Regions from separate parts of the Acinetobacter sp. WU_MDCI_Abxd143 genome, predicted to be linked through region 3. Evidence: predicted binding sites of a transcription regulator. Region 3 holds the regulator's gene; each other region holds the start of a gene.

Region 1 (3,782 bases), on a different contig from region 3:
TGCAGCTTCAGCTGCATTTTCATATACAAATGATGAAGTCAAAAAAATCGGTTCGCCATGTTCACCTTCAAAACTACGAGTATGTCCGGTACGAATGGCTAAAGTATCAAGTTGGTATTCTAAATCATCAGACTGGTTCATTAAATGTTCGCCTTTACTGGTCAAGTACTAAAAAACTATCATCATTTTGAGTGTCTAGGGTATTTAAGGTCAAGGTAAACCTTAAAATTATCGCTTAGACTTTATTCAACTTTAGTAAATAGTTGGTAAAAGCAAGATGAAACGCTTAAAGTCCCTTGTCTCTGAACAAAGTAAAATCAAGCACCTCTCTACCCGACTATTTCGCCCTCAAACATTAGTATTGTCACAAAGCACCCCATTTGAAGTGATTGGTGAGTTCAATCAAACCCGTATTCGTTACTACGCAGCTACTCAAAAACAATTTAAAGAACCTTTAGTATTTGTGGCTCCTTTAGCTATTAATATGGCGATCTATGATTTATACCCTTATCGTTCTCTTATCAAATACTTCCAAAATGCTGGTTTCGATGTCTATTTGGTAGATTGGGGCCGTTTAAAGTTTAAAGATAGACACCTTAACTTCTTATCATTTATTAAAGATTTTATTCCTAAAGCAATAGAACTTGTTCGAGCACATTCAGGAAGTGAACAAATCTCGCTACATGGATGGAGCATGGCTGGTATATTCGTTACTTTATATACCGCTCTCAATCAACCTAATCATGTTAAAAATCTTATAGTACTTGGTAGCCCAATAGACAGTTATGCCTCTGGCTATATTGGCAAGCTCTATCGAACCATGAATCATGTTATTGGTCGCAATAAAAAAATTCAGAACCGTATTTATGGTGGATTACCAAAACGTTTGATTCATACCCCGGGAATTTTAAATTCACTAGGTTTCAAAATTCTTGATCCTAAAGGTTGGTTTGATGGACATGTTCAACTACTAAAAAATCTTGACGACCTGCAATTTGTACAAGAGCATGCCACCCTCAGTAACTTTTTAAATAATATGATTGATTACCCTGGTGGAATTAATCAGGACATGTTGTTCAATGTGTGGCTACAGAACCCGTTAAAACATGGCTTTATTCAGCTAAAAGATCAGAAAATTGAATTAAAAAATATAGATTGCTCTCTCTTGGTTGGTGCTGGCCGTAATGATCAGTTGGTAACTGCTGACGCTGCTTCTCCATTAAGTGAGTTGACAAGTAGCCAAGATGTTACGTTTACGCTTATACCTGGCGGACATTTAGGCTTAATGTCGAGTCAGGCAAGTGCGCTAGAGTTCTGGCCCCAATTAGCGAAATGGCTGACCGAACGCTCAACAAAAATTTAAGGATAAGATCAGGATTCAATCTATGGGATTTGTTAGAAGATCTATTTAATTATTCTTTTTTGCTCATCACTAGCGATTATAAGATGTTCAACAACCATTAGCTTATGGAAAAACATATAATTTTTAGTTAAGTTTATGTTTTTATTTAATATTTTTAAGTTATTGATATCTAATAATTTTATTTATTCTTTGAACAAATTATAAACCAAAATGACACTTGAGTAATTAATAGTCATTGAAATCTTGGCAATAAACCTTATATTGAGTACAGGTTCATACCTTTAACTGAGGAAAAGCTCATGAATAAATTTATGGTTGCAGTCTTTACGGGCATGGTGAGCATTGCTAGTTTAGGCATACAAGCTGCAACACCTGAGCAAGAATGTCAAAAATTGCAAGACGATTACAATTTGATTTATGCATCAAAAGGCTTTTGTTTTAAAGATCCTGATGCAAAAGAAAAATATGGTAATGAAAACTGTCATACGACAAAACCTAAGTTTTCTGACAAAGAGCAACAACGTCTTGACGCTATTAAAGAACGTCAGAAAGAATTGAAATGTAAATAATTTTAAAGGAATAATACATGGCATATGATGATCAAAATATCTTCGCAAAAATTTTACGTGGAGAACTTCCTGCGATAAAAGTCTATGAAGATGATCAAGTTCTAGCTTTTATGGATATTATGCCTCAAGCCGATGGCCATACATTAGTTATTCCAAAAACACCAGCTGTAACACTCTTAGATTTACCTCCTGAAGCAGCGGCATATACTATACAAATTGTCCAAAAAATTGCCAAGGCAATGGAAAAAGCACTCAATTTGGAAGGTATTGTATTAATGCAACTTTCTGGAGCAGCAGCAGGACAAACTGTTCCACATGTTCATTTTCACTTAATTCCAACAAATGTGCATCATCTTGGACGCCATGCTGTTGAGTTAGGGGATCAAGAAAAAATTAAAGAATTAGCTGAAAAAATTAAAGCAGCTCTTTGATTTTTAGATAGTTAAAGCGGAGTTTAGGCTCCGCTTTTTTTCGTCTAAAAACTATAAAAAAATGAAAACAACTAATTTATTTCTAAATTTTAAACGTCATAAAACTGTCATTTATTCTTCACTTCTCTGTCACAAAATTTGCCGATACTGCTTAGCAAGTTGGTGAGCTTTTGTAACTTTTTGTACATAAGTCAACTACAAAATAAATAGTTAGCTAGGCATACGCCCTTTTTAAATACCTTTTGGAGAAATCTCAATGAAGAAATTGCTACTCGCTGCCGCAGTTGCAACTTTGAGCATAAACGCGGTGCAAGCAGCGCCAACTTTGTATGGCAAACTAAATGTTTCTGTTAACCAAGTTGATAATAAAAATTTCGATGGAAAAAGTGACGTTACCGAAATTAACTCAAACTCTTCTCGTATTGGGGTTAAAGGCGAAGAGAAATTAACTGACAAATTATCTGCTGTTTATTTAGCTGAGTGGGCAATTTCTACTGATGGTTCGGGTTCTGATACTGACCTTAGCGCGCGTAACCGTTTTATTGGTTTAAAAACTGAAGGTGTTGGTACTTTAAAAGTCGGTAAGTATGATTCTTACTTCAAAACTGCTGCTGGTGGTAACCAAGACATCTTTAATGACGATACACGTTTAGATATTACTAATATCATGTACGGTGAAAACCGTTTAGACAATGTGATCGGTTTTGAATTAGACCCTAAATTATTAGCTGGTTTAACATTCAATATCATGGCTCAAACTGGCGAAAGCACCTCTGATAGCAAACAAGGTGAAACTGGTAAAGACAGCAAAAATGATAGCTTTGACTCTGTATCAACTTCGCTTGGTTACGAAAACAAAGATATCGGTTTAGCAATTGCTGCTGCTGGTGACTTTGGTATTAAAGGTAAATATGCAGCTTACGGTCTAAAAGATGTCTATACAGATGCTTACCGTGTAACTGGTTCTTATGACATTGCTAAATCTGGTTTTGTAGTAGGTGCTTTATGGCAACACGCTGAACCTACTGATGACTTGACTGCATATGGTCAATCATATAAATCGGATGGTTCAATCGATAAAGCTGGTAAAGCTTACCGTGGTTTAGAAGAAGAAGCATATGCAGTAACAGCTGCTTATAAAATTCCTAACACTAAACTTAAAGTGAAAGCAGAATATGCTTCAGCTGAAACACAAGTAAGTGGTCAATCAGATCGTAAAATCGACTTGTACGGTTTAGGTCTTGATTACCAAATCAACAAACAAGCTCGCTTCTACGGTATCGTTGCTCAACAAAAACGTGACTGGTTGAACGACGACGACAAACAAACTGTTGTAGGTACGGGTATCGAATATAACTTCTAATTAGTTATGTTTGCTCCAGATCTAAAATAAAAGGGCTTATGCCCTTTTATTTTGTT
Region 2 (3,782 bases), on a different contig from region 3:
GAAGCCACAAGATTTAAGAAATGCACCATCGCATTTTGCGAATCGAGCATCCCTTCATCCATGTTAATGTCAATAATCTGTGCGCCAGCTTCAACTTGCTGCTGTGCCACTTCTAAAGCTTCGGCAAAGTTTTCTTCACGAATTAAGCGTAAGAATTTTTTCGAACCTGTAACGTTAGTACGTTCACCCACGTTAACGAACAATGAGTCATCATAAATATTAAATGGTTCTAAACCACTCAAACGACAAGCAGATACAGTTTCAGGAACTTGACGAGGGGCTATATCTTTTACCGCATTCGCAATCGCGCGGATATGGTCAGGTGTTGTACCACAGCAACCACCCGTAATATTAATTAAGCCGCTTTCTGCAAATTCTTTTAAGAATGCCGCAGTTTGTTCTGGCGTTTCATCATATTCACCAAAAGCGTTTGGTAAGCCCGCATTTGGGTGCGCTGAAACAAACGTATCTGCTACATCGGAAATAGTTTTTATGTGAGGGCGCATTGCATCTGCACCAAGCGCACAGTTAAAGCCAATCGATAGCAAGTCGCCATGACGTACAGAGTTCCAGAACGCTTCAGCAGTTTGACCTGTTAATGTACGACCCGATGCATCGGTAATGGTCCCCGAAATCATGATTGGTAATTCGCGACCAATTTGTTTAAAAACTTCTTTAACCGCAAAAATCGCTGCTTTACAGTTTAATGTGTCAAATACGGTTTCAATCAAAATGATATCTGCACCGCCTTCAATGAGCGCATGTGTCGCTTCAATATAGTTTTCTTTTAACTCATCAAAAGTAATGTTACGAAAGGCAGGGTCATTTACATTCGGTGAAATTGAACAAGTACGTGATGTTGGCCCAAGGACACCTGCGACAAAACGCGGTTTATCTGGAGTTGAGTACTTTTCACAAGCTGCTTTGGCTAAACGTGCTGCTTCTCGGTTAATCTCTGGAACAAGATCTTCCATATGATAGTCAGACATTGAAACACGCGTGCCGTTAAAGCTATTGGTTTCAATAATGTCTGCACCTGCATCAAGATAAGCTTCATGAATACCTTGAATAATTTGAGGCTGTGTCAGAACCAAAAGGTCATTGTTACCTTTTAAGTCATGTGCCCAATCAGCAAAACGCTCACCACGGTAGTCGGCTTCTTCCAATTTATGGCGCTGAATCATCGTGCCCATTGCACCATCAATAATCAAAATACGTTTGGCAAGAAGCGCTTTTAGGGTGGCAAGCGTGGACATATAAAACCCCGATATTGTACAAATTTAAAAATGCGGCGCTATTGTAACAGAATAGTTGCGCAATAGATGACCTATAACGACCCATCATTCACTCTAACTTATTCACCAAACAAGCGCTTTATGACAAAGTAGAGTCTGATTTTTCATCAAATATTCATAAAATGATCATGATATTGAAATATTTCATCTCCAATATTCGGTTTTATGACAATTGTGTTGTTTAAAAAGTGGCCGTTTAGGTAATTTTTTAGATATTTTTGCTTTAAAAATAGTCATAAATTCGATGGATATGGAGTTGTATAAATTATTGTATTTTAATAAAAAAATAAAATAGATAGGGGAAAGGTGCATCAAATGAGGTCAAAATATGAAAAATTGACTTCATCAGGCGCCGCTTTGTCATATAATTGTCATAATTTAATTTAAGAATACAGAGGATTTTCTTATCCTCTTACCGTCTGCATGAATTCTAATCTACCCCCTGTTTCGGATTCAAAACTTGCGGCAAACCTGCAAGTCAAATCGACGAATGTACATGTCCCGACACCTAAGTTTTTTATGCCGGTGTTTCTGACGATTATTGTTGCAACACTTATTTATATCGGATTTCAGGTGAGTGCTGATTTAGCACATGTACCGCCTTTGAGCCTTTATTCAGTTATTCTTTTATCTACTGCACTCTTGATTGCTTTAGGCTTTGAGTTTGTAAATGGCTTCCACGATACTGCAAATGCAGTGGCAACAGTAATTTACACCAATGCTTTACCGGCACCGGTTGCAGTCATGTGGGCTGGTTTTTGTAATTTTCTTGGGGTAATGGTTGCAAGCGGCGCAGTCGCTTACGGCATTATTGCATTGTTGCCTGTTGAATTGATCATGAATATGGGCAGTGGTGCAGGTTTCGCAATGGTTTTTGCGCTTCTTATTGCTGCGATTCTATGGAACTTAGGTACATGGTTCTTAGGTATTCCTGCATCTAGTTCTCATACCTTGATTGGTTCAATCTTAGGTGTGGGCATTATGAATCATCTATTGAGTGCATCGACTGGCGTAACGACCAGTGGTGTTGATATGGATCAGGTGATTAAAGTTGGTAAGGCATTATTATTTTCACCTTTAATTGGTTTCGCTTTTGCAGCGATTGTATTCTTGTTGGTTAAAACTATTTTTAAACGCCAATTAGAATTATTCCAGCCACCTGAAGGTAATAAACCACCACCAGCAATCATTCGTGCAATCTTAATCTTTACCTGTACAGGTGTAAGTTTTGCACATGGTTCTAATGACGGTCAAAAGGGTATGGGACTCATCATGCTCATTTTAGTTGGACTGGTGCCGTTGGCTTATTCATTAAATAAAAACCTCGATACACAACAAGTTCAATCATTCCATCAGCTTTCTTCTCAAACTGCCGTATTTTTGAATCAAAATCAGCCTGAATTAACCGATGAAAAAGCACGTGTTATTCTGACTAAATATATTCAAACTAAACAGCAAACTCCTGAAGTTGTGCCTGCATTGGCAAGTATGACTGATCACTTGGGTGAGCGAGTTTCTAGCTATAACAACTTAAAAGATATTCCTGAAGCTGCTATTAGCGAAATTCGTAATGACATGTATTTGAGTACAACCACGTTTAAGCGTTTGGATAAAGCAGATGCTTTACCAAAAATGGATGACTCACAGAAAAAGCTTGTGAAAGAATACCGTAGTAGCTTAGATTCATTCTTACAATACATCCCGACTTGGGTAAAAGTGGCTGTTGCTTTAGCACTTGGTCTAGGCACAATGGTGGGTTGGAAACGTATTGTTGTGACTGTAGGTGAGCGTATTGGTAAGCACCACATGACTTATGGTCAAGGGATGTCTGCTGAGCTTGTTGCAATGAGTACAATTGCAGCTGCCGATGGTTTAGGTATGCCAGTTTCAACAACACACGTTTTAAACAGTGCTGTTGCGGGTACGATGGTCGCGAATAAATCAGGCTTAAACTTTAATACCGTGAAGACAATTCTCTCTGCATGGGTATTTACTCTTCCTGCAACAATCTGCTTGTCAGGCGGTTTGTACTGGTTGTTCTTACAGTTTGTATAAAAGCATTTAAAAAATTAAAGCCACTGTGAACAGTGGCTTTTTTATTTGTTTAGTTTTTAAAGTCGAGACTATTTTTCATGTACATTCATCTATAAATTAATAAGTTGTTATAGGTCATCAAACGGCTTTATAGGCTGGGCTTAAACTTTTATATCAGGATATATTATGAATGCGGTTCAAATACATCAGCTAAAACAACAATTTCCACTTATTGAAACACTTCAAGCCTATCAAGAAACATTTTGGTTTACACCTTATCGCTATCCTTTAAAAGAAGCTTTAGAAAAAGTTGGACTAACTGCTGAGGACGTAAGTGAAGCAGAAGCAAGACTAGCGCGTTTCGCACCTTATTTGGCAAAAGTATTTCCTGAAACTCAAACACAACAGGGAAAAATTGAATCAGATATCGTCGAAATTGCTCATATGCAACAA
Region 3 (3,782 bases):
TGTAATCCTTTTTCATTAATATCACTCAACGAAAGATGGCAGCCTTGTTTTGCCAAAAGAATTGCTAACTGTTGCCCAATGCCAGAACCCGCGCCCGTAATTGCAGCGACTTTGTTTTTAAAATTTTTCATTGTCCATCCTTTGTTTTTCGATATTTGCACAGTCGGTTCATTGCATGTGCAGTTCAGACATCTTCAATATAATTTTGACAATATCCATTGTCAATATAGTACACTGTAATTTCAGATAGAATGGCACAATTCTTCTGAGGGCTTTATCATAGTGAGCATATTTGGCCAAAACCTATAAATTAGGACACCATTCTTTAGGAAACGACTTATTTATGGCGACTAACGACTCAACCAGTAAAAAGAAAACAAAAAGTGTGAGTAAAGAACGTCAGTTCAAAGGGTTATCTCTATCTGAACGTAAAGAGGCACGCCGTGAAAAACTGATTGAAGCAGGTATTGCGACCTACGGAACGCTCGGTTTTTTTTCAGTGACGGTAAAAGATGTTTGCCAAGAGGCAAAACTCACAGAACGTTATTTTTATGAATCATTTAAGAAAAGTGAAGATTTATTCCAAACCATCTTTTTAAAAATGATTGAAGAATTACAGCAAAATCTGATGCAAGCCGTGATTAAAGCTGCACCCGATCCAGAAAAAATGGTCGATGCGGGTTTAAGAGCACTGCTGACCACCTTAAAAGATGATCCAAGATTAGCTCGTATTATCTATGTAGATGCAGTTTTGGTACAAGAGTTACATAATCAGGCCACCATTCAAGAAACGCTTGCGCAATTTGATCGCATGATTCAGGCCTTTGTTATGCTAACCATGCCGCAAATTCAACACCATGAAAATGAGCTCTCTTTAATTGCAACTGGCTTGAATGGATATGTCACTCAAATTGCGATTCGATGGGTCATGGGAGGATTTGAGCAGTCTCTTGAGCAGGTTTTAACCGCATGCCGTATTGTTTTCTTATCCCTATTAGCCCAAGTTTCAAAATAATATTAAAGTTTTTTGACAGCTAATAATCTGAAAAACCGGTTAAGCAATTATGATAATAAGCCATTGAATGAATTTAAGAAGTTTAAAGTTTATATGTCATCATTTGGTCATACCTTTGCCTTGGTTTTGTCACAAATTATTGCTAAATTCAATTTTATAGACTTTTCTGCAATGAAATTGTCATAATTAATCTTTGTAATAAGCCTGTCATAACTACAAAACGGTTCACCGTTAAATCTATAGGATATTGCGCTGTGAAAGATGACTATATTTTAATTGTCGATGATGAGCTCCCTATTCGTGAAATGATCCATACTTCTTTGGACATGGCAGGCTTTCAGTGTTTACAGGCTGAAGATGCCAAACAGGCTCATCAAATTATCGTCGACCAACGTCCGGCGCTTATCTTGCTTGATTGGATGTTACCTGGAGGCGTAAGTGGTGTCGATTTATGTCGCCGCTTAAAACGAGATGAAAACCTAGCAGAAATTCCAGTCATTATGTTGACTGCTCGCGGAGAAGAAGACCACAAAGTACAGGGTCTTGACGCAGGTGCAGATGACTACATGACTAAGCCTTTTTCAACACGTGAACTGGTTTCACGTATTAAGGCAGTTCTTCGCCGTGCAAATGCATTAAGTGGTGAAAAAACAATTGATGCCAATGGTTTAATTCTTGATCCTGTAAGCCAGCGTGTTAGCTTTGGCAACAGCATTTTAGATATGGGCCCAACTGAATATCGCTTACTTGCGTTTTTTATGACCCATCCAGAGCGTGCATATACACGTGCTCAGTTGCTCGATCAGGTATGGGGCGGTAATGTATATATTGAAGACCGCACTATCGATGTGCATATCCGTCGTTTGCGTAAAGTCTTAGAACCTTTTGGTGTTGACCGATTTGTTCAGACTGTACGTGGAACTGGCTACCGTTTCTCAACACGTGCAGATTTAGCCGCAGGTTAACCAAGATTTATGTATGAACCCTACCCCGTCCCTGAACAGGTACGTGAACAAAAACTTTCTCGTTACAGTAGTTTATGGACGTTTGCCAAACAAGATTTACGGCTTTTATTATTTTTTCTAATTATTGCCGGTTTAGTCGGTTTAGGTGTCGGGTATTTCTGGAGTTGTATTTTTATCGCCTTCGTGGTGTTTTTTACACTCCAGTTGCGTTCTTTATATCTGGTCAATGACTGGATTGCCAATAAACCTTATGATGTGCCTCCAAATCTTAACGGGATTTGGGGTGCATTATTATTTAATGTTTACCGTGCTCAGCGTCAGGAACGAATTGTTCAGGCCGAAATGGTCGGTTTAATTGACCGAGCGCAATCTTCCTTAGTTGCCCTTGCTGAGGCCGTAGTTCTAATTGATGACCAACATCAAATCGAATGGTGGAACCCTGCTGCCGAACGTTTGTTAGGGATCAGCCCTCTCGATCGTGGTCGTAACTTATTAACGATTTTACGTCAGCCGACCTTTATTGAATATTTTAACAATATTGATCAGGCACCCGATGGGATTAAGCTTCACTCAAATTTTGATGATGACCGCTATGTACAGGTTAAACTCACACGATTTGGTGGAGAAAGCCGTTTATTGGTGGCTTACGACGTGACTCGTATGCATAACCTTGAGCAAATGCGCAAAGACTTTGTCGATAATATTTCGCATGAGCTTCGTACGCCATTAACCGTGCTCAGTGGTTATATCGAAACCTTTACCGATCAGGAAGATATTAGTCCACGCTGGAAACGAGCCTTTGATCAGATGCAATCACAAACCAAACGTATGAATGCGTTGGTCAATGATTTACTGCTGTTATCGAATTTAGAAAATAACAAGAAAATTGCGAAAAATCAGATTATTGAAATGCCGAGTTTAATGAATCAACTGTTTGATGATGCTCAGGCCTATAATGCCGATTATGGACATACACTCAATTTACATATTGATAGCCACTGCGACCTGATTGGTTCTGACATGGAAATTGCTAGTGCATTTAGTAACTTAATTACGAATGCCATCAAGTACACGCCAAAAGGTGGAACCATTACCATTGGCTGGCATGATGATGGCGAACATGCTTACTTTAGTGTACAAGACACGGGCATCGGAATTAATCCTAAACATTTACCACGCCTGACTGAACGCTTCTATCGTGTGGACAGTGACCGTAGTCGTCAAACAGGTGGTACAGGTTTAGGCTTAGCAATTGTAAAACACGTGCTTATGCAACACGGTGCGTATTTAGATGTGCAGTCTAAAGAAAACGAGGGATCAACATTTACCGCAGTTTTTCCAAAAGAAAGACTATATAACATGACCTAAATTTGCCCCTCTCACATTTAAAAAGCCGACTCATGAAAAGTCGGCTTTTTTGTATTATTTAAACCAATTTACTTAAGATTCGAGCAATACGATTTTGTCTGATTTTTCTCTATTACATTTAAAAAGTGAGTGGCAAAAGTATTACTTTGACGCAGTGCATCGCGATGATCTCCGCCATCAATCGTTTGATAAATAGTTGGTTTTTTTAATTTACATAGCTGCTGATAATAAGCAGATGTCCCTCTAGGATCGACTAAATGATCTTTAGAGCCTTGAACAATCATTAGTGGCACGGTCGGCACCATATTTTCAATAGATTGCTGTTTTAGATAACCCAGAAGAGGTTTTAAGTCTGCATTAGGCAGAAATATGCTAGAAGGAGACTTCTTCAAATCAGATTGAAGTTCAGATAAACAGCGACTGCGCGCTTGAGT
Region 4 (3,782 bases), on a different contig from region 3:
AAACAGTACGTTCTTGTACTGTTGCTCAACAGGCGACATCCATGTCGCCCACGCGATAGCAAATGCTGACTAAGATTTATTCTAAAATTAGTTTTAAACAAACCGAATCGGTTTAAACTCTGGCTCATGCTTGTGATGATCATCATCACACTCTTCACCTTCTTCTTTGGTACCACGGTCAATATACCCACTACGCTGATCTTCTGGTAAGTTCTTTAACTCCCAAGCGATTACAGCTTGCATACAAGTTTCACGCTGCTCTTTAGTTAAAACAACGCCATTTGGCCATTTACCAATTTCTACTGCTGTTTTTAAACGCTCTACAATTTCAGGGTTTAAAACAGATAGCATTTGTTCAATATTCATGATTCATCTCTTTGGAAAGATTCAAAATCTTGGTTCCAACCAAGTTTGGTACGGCAGGCCATATAGAAATCATAACCTGGTGGATGCAATAAACTTAGTTTAAATGGGTGTTTACGGATGTGTAAACTGTCTCCAACATTGAGCGAGACACTATGTTGTCCATCTGCACTCACCATTGGTAATACACGATTTTCGCGAATAACGATTTTAATTTCGCTTTGACCACCCACTACGATGGGACGTGATGACAATGTATGGGGATGCATTGGAACTAATGCAATAGCATCCATACTTGGATGTAAAATTGGACCACCACCTGACAACGCATAAGCCGTTGATCCGGTTGGAGTCGAAACAATTAAACCATCACTATGTTGGCGATAAACATATTGACCATCAATATTAAGCTCGAAGTCAATCATGTGTACCGATTTGCCTGAATGCAAAACGACATCGTTTAAGGCAATCGCGTCATAAATGACTTCACCATTTGTTCGTACTTCCATTTCAAGCAAGAAGCGACGATCAAGCTGAAAATGTCCTTGAAGTACTTGGTCAAGTTTGAAAATGGCTTCTGAAGGTTTGATATCAGTTAAAAAACCTAAACGCCCGCGGTTGATACCAATAACAGGCGTATTGTAGCGTACTAAAGCTCTAGCAGCATGGAGTAAAGAACCATCACCTCCAACGACTATGACTAAATCAGCAACTTCACCCAATAAATGACGACTCACTACCTGTGCATGGTCATAAGGCACTAATTCAGCAGTTTCCTGATCAAAAATGGGGTTTAAGCCTAGGTTCAACAAATGATCATGAATTAAACATAGTGTTTCTACTACTGATGATTTATCTGGTCGACCGATTAACCCGACGTTTCTGAAGGACTTATGTGAAATTTGCACGAATGAGTAAGCTCCGCTGCGATACTTGGCTATAATAACATTAACCTGATTAATTTAAAAAAACATAACAAGAAGATGCTGTAAAATTCAATCTAAGTTTTCCAATTATTCACAGTTTTATCATTGCAAATTGATGACAAGCTATCGCATCATTACAGGCATTGTTAGGGTTTTATCTCATTTTTATGAAGTTTGAACGTGGTATCGGTTTCTTTGCACTAATCTTTTCCATTTTGGTCATTGGTGCTTTTATTGCTCTTAGTATCTATCTGATTCGTTTAGATAATATTATCCGTGAAAAATTTGAAGGACAACGGTGGGATATTCCCGCCAAAGTGTTCGCACGACCTTTGGAAATTTATAACAACGCACCTATTACCCAAGCAAATTTCACTCAAGAATTAAAACTCTTGGGTTACAAAACTTCAAGTAATTATGACAAGTCTGGAACCTATGTTGCTCAGGGTAGCAATATGTATATCCACACGCGTGGTTTTGATTACGGCGACAGTGTTGAACCCGAACAAGTCCTAGAGTTAAGTTTTGCAAATGACCAAGTTGCTGAAGTTAGAAGTACAAAACCTTCTTCAACGGGTGTTGCGCGACTAGAGCCACTTCTGATTGGAGGGATTTACCCTCAACATAATGAAGACCGTGTTCTCATTAAACTGAATAATGTCCCTAAACCTCTTATTGAAGCTTTAATTTCAACAGAAGACCGTAATTTCTATCATCATCACGGGGTTTCAATTCGTGGTACTGCTCGTGCATTGGTGAGTAATATTACAGGCGGAAAGCGTCAAGGTGGTTCAACCCTAACTCAACAATTAGTTAAAAACTTCTACCTTACACCTGAACGCACCTTAAAACGTAAAGTTAATGAAGCATTAATGGCTTTACTCATTGAGCTGCATTACAGCAAAGATGAAATTTTAGAAGCTTACTTAAATGAAGTAAATCTAGGCCAAAATGGTAGCTACTCAATTAATGGCTATGGTTTGGCTTCACAATTTTATTTTGGTTTACCGTTACGTGAACTCAATGTTTCACAACAAGCTTATTTAGTCGGTTTAGTGCAAGGCCCTTCTTTGTATAACCCTTGGAAAAATCCTGAAGGTGCGAAAAAACGCCGCGATACCGTGTTAAATAATATGCGTGTAATGGGCTATTTAACTCAAGCAGAATATGAAGATGAAATTGCACGTCCTTTAAATGTGTTAAGTAAGCCAAGTTTGGGCCCTGCAAAATTCCCTGACTTTTTAGATATTGTGCGTCGTCAATTACGCACAGAATATCAAGAGAGTGACTTAACTAATCAGGGCTTACGTATTTTTACGACTTTAGACCCAATTACTCAAACCCAAGTTCAAAATGCGTTTAAAGCTTCAGTAGACCGCTTAGCAAATAGCAACCCAGCCCGTTTGAAAAACTTACAGGGTGCGGTACTCATTGCACATCCAGAAAACGGCGAGCTCGTTGCTGCTGTTGGTTCTACACAAGACTTTACTGGTTTTAACCGTGCTTTAGATGCAAAACGCCAAGTCGGTTCTTTATTAAAACCTGTAATTTATTTAAGTGCTATTGAATCTGGGCGTTACAACTGGGCAACCCAAATTGAAGATGCACCGATTAGTGTCCCTGTAGATGGTGGCAAAAGTTGGACACCTAAAAACTACAGTGGTGGCGGACATGGTGTAGTCAGCTTGAGCGAAGCTTTAGCAAATTCATATAACCTATCTGCTGTGCGCTTGGGTCAAGAGTTTGGTTTATCAACATTTACCAACAACTTAAGAAAGTTTGGTGTTGAGTCAACCATTCCTGCCTACCCTTCTATTTTCCTTGGGGCAGTCAATATGTCACCAATGGAGGTTCTGGGAATTTATGAGAACTTTGCTACAGGTGGCTTTAAATATCCAACTCGTGCCATTCGATCTGTCGTAGATGCAAATGGTCGCCTGCTTGACCGTTATGGCCTGAATGTTCAACAAACTATTGATCCATCTGTTGGCTATATTATGAATTATGGTCTACAACAGGTTATGTCTTCGGGTACTGGTCGCGCAGCTTATAATAGCTTGTCTCCTGCTTTAAAATTGGCAGGTAAATCAGGTACGACTAACGATACACGTGACTCATGGTTTGCGGGCTACTCAGGCAACCACGTTGCTGTAGTTTGGTTAGGTTTAGATGACAACAAAGTGACTGGATTAACAGGTTCATCTGGTGCATTGCCAGTATGGATTAATGTGATGAAACAATTACGTCAAACGCCTGTAAATCTACGTCAACCAGACACTGTACAGTGGCAGTGGATTGACCGTGCAACGGGTGATTTATCTGCTCAGGCATGTGATGGTGCTATGTATATTCCGATGCTAACGCATACGGTTCCGCACCGTGCTACGCCATGTGGAGCACCTTATTATCAAGTTGATCCAACATATACGCCACAAAGTGATAACACAATTCCTGATTCTCAGGATGATAATACCGACAGTTATATTCGTGAAA

The links. Region 3 encodes PhoB, which activates phosphate uptake and scavenging genes when phosphate is short. Its sites were predicted from a motif close to TGTCATNAANCTGTCATAA; they were not measured.
Region 1: KTI79_RS08650 (porin) is a predicted target of PhoB. The motif match lies at 2,458-2,476, and genes of this name have one in related genera.
Region 2: KTI79_RS07470 (inorganic phosphate transporter) is a predicted target of PhoB. The motif match lies at 1,654-1,672, and genes of this name have one in related genera.
Region 4: KTI79_RS03090 (NAD(+) kinase) is a predicted target of PhoB. The motif match lies at 1,392-1,410, and genes of this name have one in related genera.

The regions. Positions count from the first base shown of each region.
Region 1 covers NZ_JAHPTH010000003.1:129,564-133,345, forward strand. Annotated here, with positions in the region: gene KTI79_RS08630 (O-succinylhomoserine sulfhydrylase) at 1-141, opposite strand, end outside; gene KTI79_RS08635 (alpha/beta fold hydrolase) at 278-1,363, shown strand; gene KTI79_RS08640 (YARHG domain-containing protein) at 1,663-1,932, shown strand; gene KTI79_RS08645 (HIT family protein) at 1,950-2,363, shown strand; gene KTI79_RS08650 (porin) at 2,620-3,726, shown strand.
Region 2 covers NZ_JAHPTH010000002.1:547,796-551,577, reverse strand. Annotated here, with positions in the region: gene metH (methionine synthase) at 1-1,256, opposite strand, end outside; gene KTI79_RS07470 (inorganic phosphate transporter) at 1,719-3,350, shown strand; gene KTI79_RS07465 (D-serine ammonia-lyase) at 3,516-3,782, shown strand, end outside.
Region 3 covers NZ_JAHPTH010000005.1:94,829-98,610, reverse strand. Annotated here, with positions in the region: gene KTI79_RS11660 (SDR family NAD(P)-dependent oxidoreductase) at 1-131, opposite strand, end outside; gene KTI79_RS11655 (TetR/AcrR family transcriptional regulator) at 344-1,015, shown strand; gene phoB (phosphate regulon transcriptional regulator PhoB) at 1,270-1,980, shown strand; gene phoR (phosphate regulon sensor histidine kinase PhoR) at 1,990-3,348, shown strand; gene KTI79_RS11640 (alpha/beta fold hydrolase) at 3,417-3,782, opposite strand, start outside.
Region 4 covers NZ_JAHPTH010000001.1:657,324-661,105, forward strand. Annotated here, with positions in the region: gene KTI79_RS03085 (YeaC family protein) at 94-366, opposite strand; gene KTI79_RS03090 (NAD(+) kinase) at 363-1,271, opposite strand; gene mrcB (penicillin-binding protein 1B) at 1,457-3,782, shown strand, end outside.